Regions from separate parts of the Rhizobium sp. WW22 genome, predicted to be linked through region 2. Evidence: riboswitches for the same ligand, from Rfam matches in the RefSeq annotation. Region 2 holds a riboswitch; each other region holds the start of a gene.
The links. A riboswitch is a leader RNA that binds a small molecule or an ion and turns the genes downstream of it on or off. The one in region 2 is predicted to bind cobalamin.

Region 1 (3,274 bases), 1.2 Mb from region 2:
TTAAGATGCAGGGCGCCGTGGCCGGCAGACAGAACCTGTGGCGAGATCAACGCTAGTGTTCCCACCACCAAGCCGCCAAGCGCAGGGCGGAAAGGCGGCGCGATCGAGCTTTTGCGCGCCAGTTCCTCGACCCATGCGACGCCCTGCATGATCAGGATGCCGATACCGGCGCAGAAGGCGCCGAGTAGGATGGCCGGAAGATAATCCGCCGGCACGATCGCCCCGAAGTGATCGATATCGATGGCAAAGTCGTCGCCGGCAAGCAATCTTGCGATCATGGTCGAGATCAGCGCCGAAACGACGACGGGTGTCAGCGTCACGATCGAATAGCTGCCGATGATCAGCTCGAAGGCGTAGAAGGCGCCGGTGAGCGGCGCGTTGAACGCAGCGGCGATGGCGCCGGCCGCGCCGCAGCCGACGAGCATGCGCAGGTCTGCGCGGCGCATCTGCATCTTGTAGCCGAATTTGGAGGCGATGCCGGCGGCAATCTGCGTGTAGCCGGCCTCAAGTCCGACAGAGGCGCCGAATCCATTCGAGATCAGGTTCTGCACGGCAACGATGATACTGTCGGTGAGCGACATGCGACCGCCGTGCAGCGCATTGGCTTCGATCGGGTCGACCATCGGCTTTTTGCGTGTGCGGGACAATATGTAGAGCAGTATGCCGAGAATGATGCCACCTGCGATCGGTGCGATGAACACTACCGATTTGTCCCGAATTGCCATTGCCGCCGAACTCAAGCGTTCGTAGTCGGTTATGCCATAGATGACGCTGTGAAGTTTGCGCGAGATATAGCTCATCGCCGTGACCGCACAGCCGGATACTATGCCTACCAGCGCTCCGGCGAAGACAAGTCCCAATTCGCCACGGCGCAGCAATGCCCTGAAGCGACCGAGATCGAATAGGGCCGAGAAGACGCCGAGGCGTCGCGGTTGGAATTTCTGCAGCATGGGAAACGGACGATACGTTTTACTCGAATGTGAGAGCTTACCCTCTATAAACTCCTAACATCAAAGAAATACGGCAAAAAAGCCGCTGGTTTCATGAGAATTTTCCGCCGATTTCGCAATCGGGACGGCGCAGGTCGCATCCATGCCCTTGATTGACTTGAGGTAAGTGAAAGCCTAATCATTGCCGGCATAACGAATGGTTCCTGAGCGGCGATCTGCCGCATGGGATGAAAAGGGAATGTGAAGGGACGGACCCAATCCGGGCGTTCTCATCACAGCCGACCCCGCGACTGTAGAGCGGTCAGGGTCTTTCATTCGGTTCGAAGCCTGTTCTGTTGATGGTTCGCATGGGGCGAACGGGGCGGGACAGGCTCAAGTCGAAAAAGCCACTGGCGTGGCATCATGATTAACCGGGGCTGGACGCCTCTTATTCTACGAATCGTCCGCCTTTTCATGATGCATTGCCGGGAAGGCGAGAAAGACCCGCTTGTGCACGATTGGGGGCGACCGGTTTCGGTCTGCCCCCGTCGCGGCGCCTTATCCGCGAGCCAGGAGACCTGCCATGCGTGCCGGGCACAGAGCCTGTTCTGGGACGTAAGTTCCGCTGCCAGCACGGAGGTTGTCATGGCGCAAGACGAGTTTTCGGCGTGTAGGCGCCCGTCTTCCGGTTCCAGCGATGTGCTGCAGACCCTCGATTCCGCGTGGGAGCGGGCATAGCGTATGTCGTTTTCGACTTCCCGAGCAGTCTTCGTCCTTGGGGGCGCGCGTTCCGGCAAATCCAGGTTTGCCGAATCCCTGGTTTCGGACACGGGTCTTGAACGTCACTATGTGGCGACAGGGCAGGCATGGGATGACGAGATGCGCGAGCGCATCGCAAAGCATCGTGCCGACCGCGGCGATCTCTGGCAGACGCATGAGGAGCCGATCGATCTTGTCGGTCAGCTTGCCGCCATCGATGCCGAGGGGCGAGCCGTGCTTGTCGACTGCCTGACGCTATGGGTCACCAATTTGATGATGGCCGAGCGTGACATGGCGGCGGAATTTGCCGCCCTGACCGCCTTTCTGCCGACCGCACGATCGAGGCTCGTTCTCGTCTCCAACGAGGTGGGCTTGGGAATCGTGCCGGAAAATCGCATGGCGCGCGCGTTTCGCGATCATGCCGGCCGTCTGCACCAAATGGTCGCAGCGGCGAGTGCCGAAGTTTATTTTATCGCAGCGGGCCTGCCGCTGAAAATGAAGGGTTGATGCATATGAACCAGGAAAAGATTCCCGCCACCGTCATCACCGGCTTCCTCGGAGCCGGCAAGACGACGATGATCCGCAACCTCCTGCAGAATGCCGGCGGCAAGAAGATCGCGCTCATCATCAACGAATTCGGCGATCTCGGTGTCGATGGCGACGTGCTGAAGGGCTGCGGCGCGGAGAACTGCACCGAAGACGATATCATCGAGCTGACCAATGGCTGCATCTGCTGCACCGTGGCCGACGATTTCATCCCCACGATGACGAAGCTTCTAGAGCGCGATGCGCGCCCGGATCACATCGTCATCGAAACGTCAGGCCTTGCTCTGCCGCAGCCGCTGGTCGCTGCCTTCAACTGGCCCGACATCCGCACCCACGTCACCGTCGACGGCGTCATCACCGTCGTCGATAGCGCCGCCGTCGCCGCCGGCCGTTTCGCCGACGACCACGACGCCGTCGAGGCTGCCCGCGTCGAGGATGATTCGCTCGACCACGAAAGCCCCATCGAGGAGCTTTTTGAAGACCAACTGACCTGCGCAGATCTGATCGTGCTCAACAAGACCGACCTGATCGATATCGACGGTCTCGGCCGTGTCCGCGCCGAAGTTGCCTCACGCACCAGCCGCAAGCCGACGATCATCGAAGCGAAGAACGGCGATGTGCCGGCCGCCATCCTGCTCGGCCTCGGAATCGGCACGGAAGACGATATTGTCAACCGCAAATCCCATCACGAGCTGGAGCATGAGGACGGCACGCCGCACGATCACGACGAGTTCGACAGCTTCGTCGTCGAACTTGGCCCGATCGCCGATCCGGTGGCTTTCGTCGATGCGCTGAAGGGCGTGATTGCGGAGCATGACGTGCTGCGCCTCAAGGGCTTTGTCGATGTCCCCGGCAAGCCCATGCGCCTGCAGGTGCAGGCCGTCGGCAGCCGCATCGACACCTATTTCGATCGCGCCTGGACACCGGGCGAAGCCCGCGCGACCCGGCTCGTGGTGATCGGTCTGCACGAGATGGACGAGACGATCGTGCGCAAGGCGATTGAGGCGCTGGCCTAAGGGAAATCCATGCATCTCCTCCTG
Region 2 (3,274 bases):
GGCCTGCCTGCTTGCAGTTCAGGCCGTTTCTATGCTCTTCGAGTTTTCGGATCAATCGTCAAAGCTGGCGAATGATGTCGCGGAGCTGCTCGTTACGGGCGCCTAGGAGAAGAACATTGCGGATGGCGATCTGCGGATCGTGAGTGTGGAACAGCACGCCGTTGCCTCTGACATCGCGGTTGATCGTCAGCTTCTTGTCTTCGGCTTCCTTGTCCGGATGGATCGCGACAGCGAAATACATCCGCGAATATTTGAGGCTGATGTCTTCGAAGAAGTTCGCTTCCTGGCCGATCCGGGCAAAGAAATTGGCGATATAGAAAGCCCAGTTCACGTCCTCATAATGCGCGAACTGCGTCCGCGCCGCTGTAACGTGGCAATAGCCGAGATGCGGCGTGTCCTTCAGCGTGTGATGAAAGATGAGCTTCGGGAAGCGGATGGACCTATGGAAATTGTTGAGCCGGTCGTGGGTCTTCTCGCCGGCGTCCCTGAGCTTCAGCGCCGTGCGTTCGGCCACCTGTTCGTGGGTGAGGTATTCCCGCTCTTCCGCCAGCCAATGCGGCCTGTTCCGGTTGATACGGCCGGTGCGCAGGAATTCGGTGTACCCCGTCGTCGATACCGGCTGCGCCGGTTCGGGCTCGGCGGGCTTCCCAGCGTCGAAATATCTGAGTTTGGCCATGCCGGATCTCGCTATAAAACTCTTTGGTGACATGATGAACCACGGAGCTTGAGCCGAGCTTGATCGTGCCGGATTGAAGGCGCCCCGATAGCGGCTCCGTTGGCGCTTTCTGCCGCCCAATTGTTCCCCTGATTGCCGGCCATTCGCTGACCTGTCGCAATCAGGATAAAGCGTCATTGGCGGAATGGATATGCGATGCTTTGACCATCTCCGATGCAAGCGCCCAAGTAATTGAATTGCCTGTCAATATTCTCACACCATGCAACCGTCCTATCGTCCGGTTTCACCTGTCGTCAAATTCGAAGCCGATGTCGCATTGCAGCGCAGCGGCAGACGCGGCCGAGAGCTATGATGATATCAATCTCAAGGTGCCGTCTGCTAGGGAGACGGAGAATTGGGAAGCCGGTCAAAATCCGGCGCTGCCCCCGCAACGGTGGTGGAGTGAGGCATGGCGGATAAAGCCACTGGGCCGATCGGTCTGGGAAGGTGCCATGGGGTCCTGGCAACAGGGCCGCTCCAGAGCCCGGAAACCAGCCTTGGGCACATATGGTTTACTGACCGCGGCGGGCGGTCGGGGGATTGCTTTCGGCCGTTCCCAACGGCCTTGCATGTCCTCTGCTCGTCTTCCGGTATTGCGCAAGGATAGGCAAATGGATATCGGCAGCAAAGTTCTGCGGCAACTGAAGAACCACCGGACGGGTTTCAGCCTGGAGCAACCCTTCTACACTGATCCGGAATACTTCAAGCTCGACATGGAGACGATCTACTATCGCGACTGGCTGTTCATCGGCCATGATTGCGAAGTGCCGCGTGCGGGCAATTACTTCACCGTCCAGATCGGTGATTATCCCGTCGTCATCGTCCGTGGCCGCGATCAGGTCATCCGCGCCTTCCACAATAGCTGCCGTCACCGCGGCTCGCGCGTCTGCACGACCGAGCGCGGATCGTCGGCAAAGCTCGTCTGCCCGTATCACCAGTGGACCTACGAACTCGACGGCTCGCTGCTCTTTGCCCGACAGATGGCGGAGGATTTCGACAAGAGCCAGTATTCGCTGAAGCCGGTTCACTGCGAAAGTGTCGGCGGCTACATTTTCATCTGCCTCGCGCAGAACGCTCCCGATTTCGCACCGGTTCGCGCCACGATCGAGCCCTACATGGCCCCGCATCGTATCAGCGAAGCCAAGGTCGCCTTCCAGAGCACCATTATCGAAAAGGGCAACTGGAAGCTCGTCTGGGAAAACAACCGCGAGTGCTATCACTGTGCGGCCAATCACCCCGAACTGTGCCGCACCTTCCCGGAAGCTCCGACGGTTACCGGCGTGCAGGGCGCGATGAGCGATCCCGTCATCACCGAGCACTGGGCGCGCTGCGAAGCCGCAGGCCTGCCAAGCGAATTCAAGATCTCGCCGGACGGACAGTTCCGCACTGCCCGTATGCCGCTGATCGAAGGCGCCGAAAGCTACACCATGTCCGGCCAGAATGCCGTCAGGCGGCCGCTCTCGCCCGACGTGACGATCAACGGCATCGGCACTATGCTGCTCTTCCACTATCCGACGACGTGGAACCACATGCTCGGCGACCACGCGATTTCCTTCCGTGTCCTGCCGATCAGCGCCGAGGAAACGGCCGTCACCACGAAGTGGCTCGTTCACAAGGATGCGGTCGAAGGCGTCGACTACAATCTCGAGGAACTGACACACGTCTGGACCGAAACCAACGATCAGGACCGCCGGATCGTCGAGGAAAATGCCTTCGGCATCCGCTCGCCGGCCTATGAGCCCGGTCCCTATTCGGAAATCCATGAAGGCGGCGTCATGCAGTTCGTCGAATGGTACACGACTTTCATGATCAACCGGCTGCAAGGCGACCAGGCCAAGCTGTCGGCGGTTGCCTGAGCATGAACATGGCCGTCTCCCTTCCGCATCGCCATCTCGACCAAATGCAGCCTTGGAGCGACAGGCAGCATCTGCTCGAATGTCTCTCAGTCACGCCCGAAGCGCCCGATGTGATGACCTTCACCTTCGGGTCCGATAAGGACAACTGGTTCCGCTATCTGCCGGGCCAGTTCGTGACGCTGGAGCTGCCGGCGGCTCCGGAGCCGGTCATGCGCACCTATACCCTGTCGTCCACGCCGTCGCGGCCCTTCTCGGTCGCCGTGACGGTGAAGGCGCAGAAAGATAGCATCGGCACGCGCTGGATGTTCGAGAACCTGAAGCCGGGCATGCGCATCAAGGCTTTCGGCCCGCTCGGCGATTTCAGCCACATCCGTCATCCGGGCGAGAAATATCTCTTCGTCTCGGCCGGCTCCGGCATCACGCCGATGATGTCGATGACGCGGTATATGTCGGACATAGCACCATTGTCTGACATTACTTTCGTCAATTGCTCGCGCAGCCCGACGGACATCATCTTCCGCTCCGAGCTCGAATATCTCGCCCGCTTCATGCCGAACCTCGATCTCGGCTTCATCGTCGAAGGCTGCGGCCGCACCGATCTCTGGTCGGGGCTGAAGGGCCGCATCGACAAGGCGAAGATCGGTCTGCTGGCGCCCGATTTCATGGATCGCACCATCTTCTGCTGCGGCCCGGAAGTCTTCAT
Region 3 (3,274 bases), on a different replicon from region 2:
ACCCCGCTCAAGGCAAGCGACGCACCGGTGCTTGCAGCAACGAGCGCGCGGCTCAGGCGATAGTCCCAGACGATCCCCTGATGGATCCGGCTGAGTTCGAAGCTCGTTCCGAACAACCGGTTCGAAACGGCCTTTACTGTGGTCGACAGCGGGATCGAAATCTCGCCGATCGATACGGCGAGGCTGATCATGAATGCCAGAAGAATGACGGCAGCCATGGCGAGCGCCAAGAGCGCCCACCATGCCCTGCGTTTTGCGGCGAGACCCATATCTTACTGCGCCAGGCCGAAGGACTTGATGCCCTTGGCCAATACTTCAATGCCGTCGATGGTGCGGATGGTCGGGTTCATCGACTGCGCATCCATCATGACGAAACGCTTGTTCTTAACGGCGTCGAGCTGGCTGGTGACTGGATCTTTTTCGAGGAAATCGACTTTGACCTTCGGATCGTCGGCCGCATAGCGGCGGCGGTCCATGGTGGCTATGACGATCACGGCCGGGTTGGCCTGCGAAATGGTTTCCCACCCGACCATCGGCCATTCTTCTTCCGTCGTCACCACGTTTCTGGCGCCGAGCGTCTTCAGGATATAGGCCGGCGCGCTGTTCTTGCCGGCGATATAGGCATCGCCATTGACCTCCTTGCTGGAGAACCAGAACACGATCGGAAGATCCTTGGCCTTGGCAGCGGCAATCGAAGCGACTGCATCCGCCTCGCGCTTTTTCAGATCCGCGATCAGGGCATCGCCGCGATCCCTAACGTCGAAGATCTGCGAGAGCTCGGCGATTTCGTGATAGACCAGATCCATCGTGAAAAGCTCCTTGCGCACACCATCGCCGCCATCGGTATTGACCTTGGCGACACAATCGGTCGGAGCAACATAGGTATTGATCCCGAGTTCCGAAAATTGCTGGCGTGTGCCGACGGAACCCTGCGCGCCGACATGCCATTCGAATTCGGCAGCGACGAGATCCGGAGCCTTGCCAACGACGGATTCGAAGCTCGGATCGTTATCGGCGAGCCGCGGGATCTTGCCGTTGACTTCGGCATATTGCGGCAGAACCGGGCCGACCCAGACCGCCGTTCCGGCAATCTTGTCGGCAAGGCCGAGCGAAAAGAGGATTTCACTCATGCCCTGGCCGATCGAAACGATCTTGGCCGGAGCCTTTTCAAAAGTGACCTTCTGACCGCAATTATCGATGGTGAGAGGATATTGGGTGGCGGCAAAACCGGAGCCGGCAAAACCGGTCAGCCCAAGTGCAAATGCAATGGTCGTCAAAAAATGGCGCATGAAAGGTCTCGATAGGATTAAGGAAACGGGGCGGCGTCAGCGCGATCGCGCTGAGAAAGACGGCCGCCGGCTGCGGAGATCCCAATCAAGGCCGATAGGTGTCGGATAATGTCGAAGGCGCAGGTCAATCATTCTCTGTCCTTTCCGAGCATCCCCGCCCGGCTGATTGGATCGTGATCGACGGCAGGTCTCCTGGCTTGCGGATATCTGACTATCATCGGCCTTCCCGCAAGCATGCTTGCAGTGGCGCGGCTCAAAGCCTCAGGAAGGAACCAGCAGGCTGGTCATTCCCGGATGATCGGCAATCCGCTTACAGTTGCGGGGGCAGCCACGGTCTAGGTCCCGCTTGGGTCATCCTCACCGTGTTCCCTATTAATCCCCGCGGAGTCTTCCTTGGGGAACCGTCACGTCCAGTTATTCCGGACTGCCCCGTTCCGTCAAGGACGCTTGGATAGAAATGAGACAGAGCACGCCATGCCCATGGGAAGGAAAGGCGGCGGGCCTATGCGGCCTCTGCCAGTTCCACACGATTTCTCCCGCCCGCCTTCGCCCGATAGAGCGCCTTGTCGGCGGCCTCGAGCACATGTTTGAAATCTGTCGTCGGTTCGAGGGAGCAGGCGATGCCGATGCTGACCGTGACATGGACGGCCTCCTGCTCGAACATCAAGGTCGTGTCCTCGATGTCCTTGCGAATTTTCTCCGCGACGGCAGCGGCGGCTCGCGTATCGGTGTTGGGCAGCAGCACGACGATCTCCTCGCCGCCATAACGGGCGGCAATATCAGTCTTGCGGACGGTTTGCCTGATGACATCGGCCAACCGCGCCAGAACGGTGTCACCGAAGGAATGGCCCCAGCTATCGTTGATCTTCTTGAAGTGATCGATATCGAGCATGATGATCGAGAAGGGGATACGCCGCATACCCGCTTCCTTGCTGCATCGATCGCCTTCGCGCTGCAGCACCCGGCGGTTGGGAAGCCTTGTCAGCGGATCGAGGCTCGCTTCGTTCTCCAGCGCGCGCTGGATGCCAATGCGATATTGCTCCCGCTGCAAGAGATCCGACAACAGCATGACGCCGAGGATATTGACGATCGTCACCGGAAGTGTCGCCGAGATAAGAAGGGCGCGCGCAACCGTCCACGGAAAAAGGAAAACAACCACAATGGATGAACAGGTCGCCAGACCGAACAGAGCCGATCGCCGCCATCCCGTGCCGGTCCATTGCCGCGGCAGCAGAGTGAGTACATAGCCCGCGATTGCAACGATTACGATGCCGGCTACGCCGACCACCGCGCCCATGCCGCCCACCATGTACCGAAACAGCGCCATCATCGCCGCAGCGACAATGGTTCCCAAAAGGCCGCCATAGATTGGCGTAAGGACAAGGAGGATCGACCGGCCATCCTGGATCACACCTGGCATCCATTGGATGGGATCGCCCATGGACAGGATGCCGACCAGCCCGAACAACAGCCCGACGGCCACGGATTTCAAAGCGCCGCGCTCGACGATACGGATGACCCAGGAATAGGCATAGACAATAATCGCCACCTGGCCGAGGACACGTATTAGCGAGATCAGATGTGTTTCGACTTCCATGGCGATTCCCAGTCTTCGCAACGCGCCGCGATAGATGAGCTGCGGCGGCATGGTCGAAGTCCTTATGAGATACCATGCGATCTCTAAAAATAGTTTATATGCCTCTCATCGATCGGCAGTGCGGCGGCATCGCGGCACGAATTGACGCATTGCGCTTGTGATGCGCCTGCCCTATGAATGAAACCTTATCCGCGAATGCGGTGGTGGGGACAAGCATGCGGAAGACGATTTCGCGAACATTTCAGTGGAGCGCGCGCATTCTTTGCGCCGTTGCGCTGTTGCTCGTCGGCTTCGCCCATCAACCGATCGTCGCAACCGCGGACGAAATATCCCCGATCGAGCTTGCCCAGTACCGGCTTCCGGATGGCTCCCTGCCCGTTCTTTGCAT

Region 1: it holds a riboswitch for cobalamin, as region 2 does, so the genes downstream of both, cobU (bifunctional adenosylcobinamide kinase/adenosylcobinamide-phosphate guanylyltransferase) here and ACK83U_RS02505 (aromatic ring-hydroxylating oxygenase subunit alpha) in region 2, are expected to answer to the same signal.
Region 3: it holds a riboswitch for cobalamin, as region 2 does, so the genes downstream of both, ACK83U_RS26600 (ABC transporter substrate-binding protein) here and ACK83U_RS02505 (aromatic ring-hydroxylating oxygenase subunit alpha) in region 2, are expected to answer to the same signal.

What each region holds. Positions count from the first base shown of each region.
Region 1 is NZ_CP178198.1:1,686,504-1,689,777, reverse strand. Features, by position in the region: gene ACK83U_RS08410 (chloride channel protein) at 1-950, opposite strand, end outside; cobalamin riboswitch at 1,131-1,530, shown strand; gene cobU (bifunctional adenosylcobinamide kinase/adenosylcobinamide-phosphate guanylyltransferase) at 1,671-2,195, shown strand; gene cobW (cobalamin biosynthesis protein CobW) at 2,201-3,250, shown strand; gene cobN (cobaltochelatase subunit CobN) at 3,260-3,274, shown strand, end outside.
Region 2 is NZ_CP178198.1:497,774-501,047, forward strand. Features, by position in the region: gene ACK83U_RS02500 (DUF6656 family protein) at 59-676, opposite strand; cobalamin riboswitch at 1,026-1,230, shown strand; gene ACK83U_RS02505 (aromatic ring-hydroxylating oxygenase subunit alpha) at 1,327-2,571, shown strand; gene ACK83U_RS02510 (hybrid-cluster NAD(P)-dependent oxidoreductase) at 2,574-3,274, shown strand, end outside.
Region 3 is NZ_CP178199.1:1,639,035-1,642,308, forward strand. Features, by position in the region: gene ACK83U_RS26595 (iron ABC transporter permease) at 1-269, opposite strand, end outside; gene ACK83U_RS26600 (ABC transporter substrate-binding protein) at 273-1,289, opposite strand; cobalamin riboswitch at 1,454-1,710, opposite strand; gene ACK83U_RS26605 (GGDEF domain-containing protein) at 1,792-2,937, opposite strand; gene ACK83U_RS26610 (hypothetical protein) at 3,102-3,274, shown strand, end outside.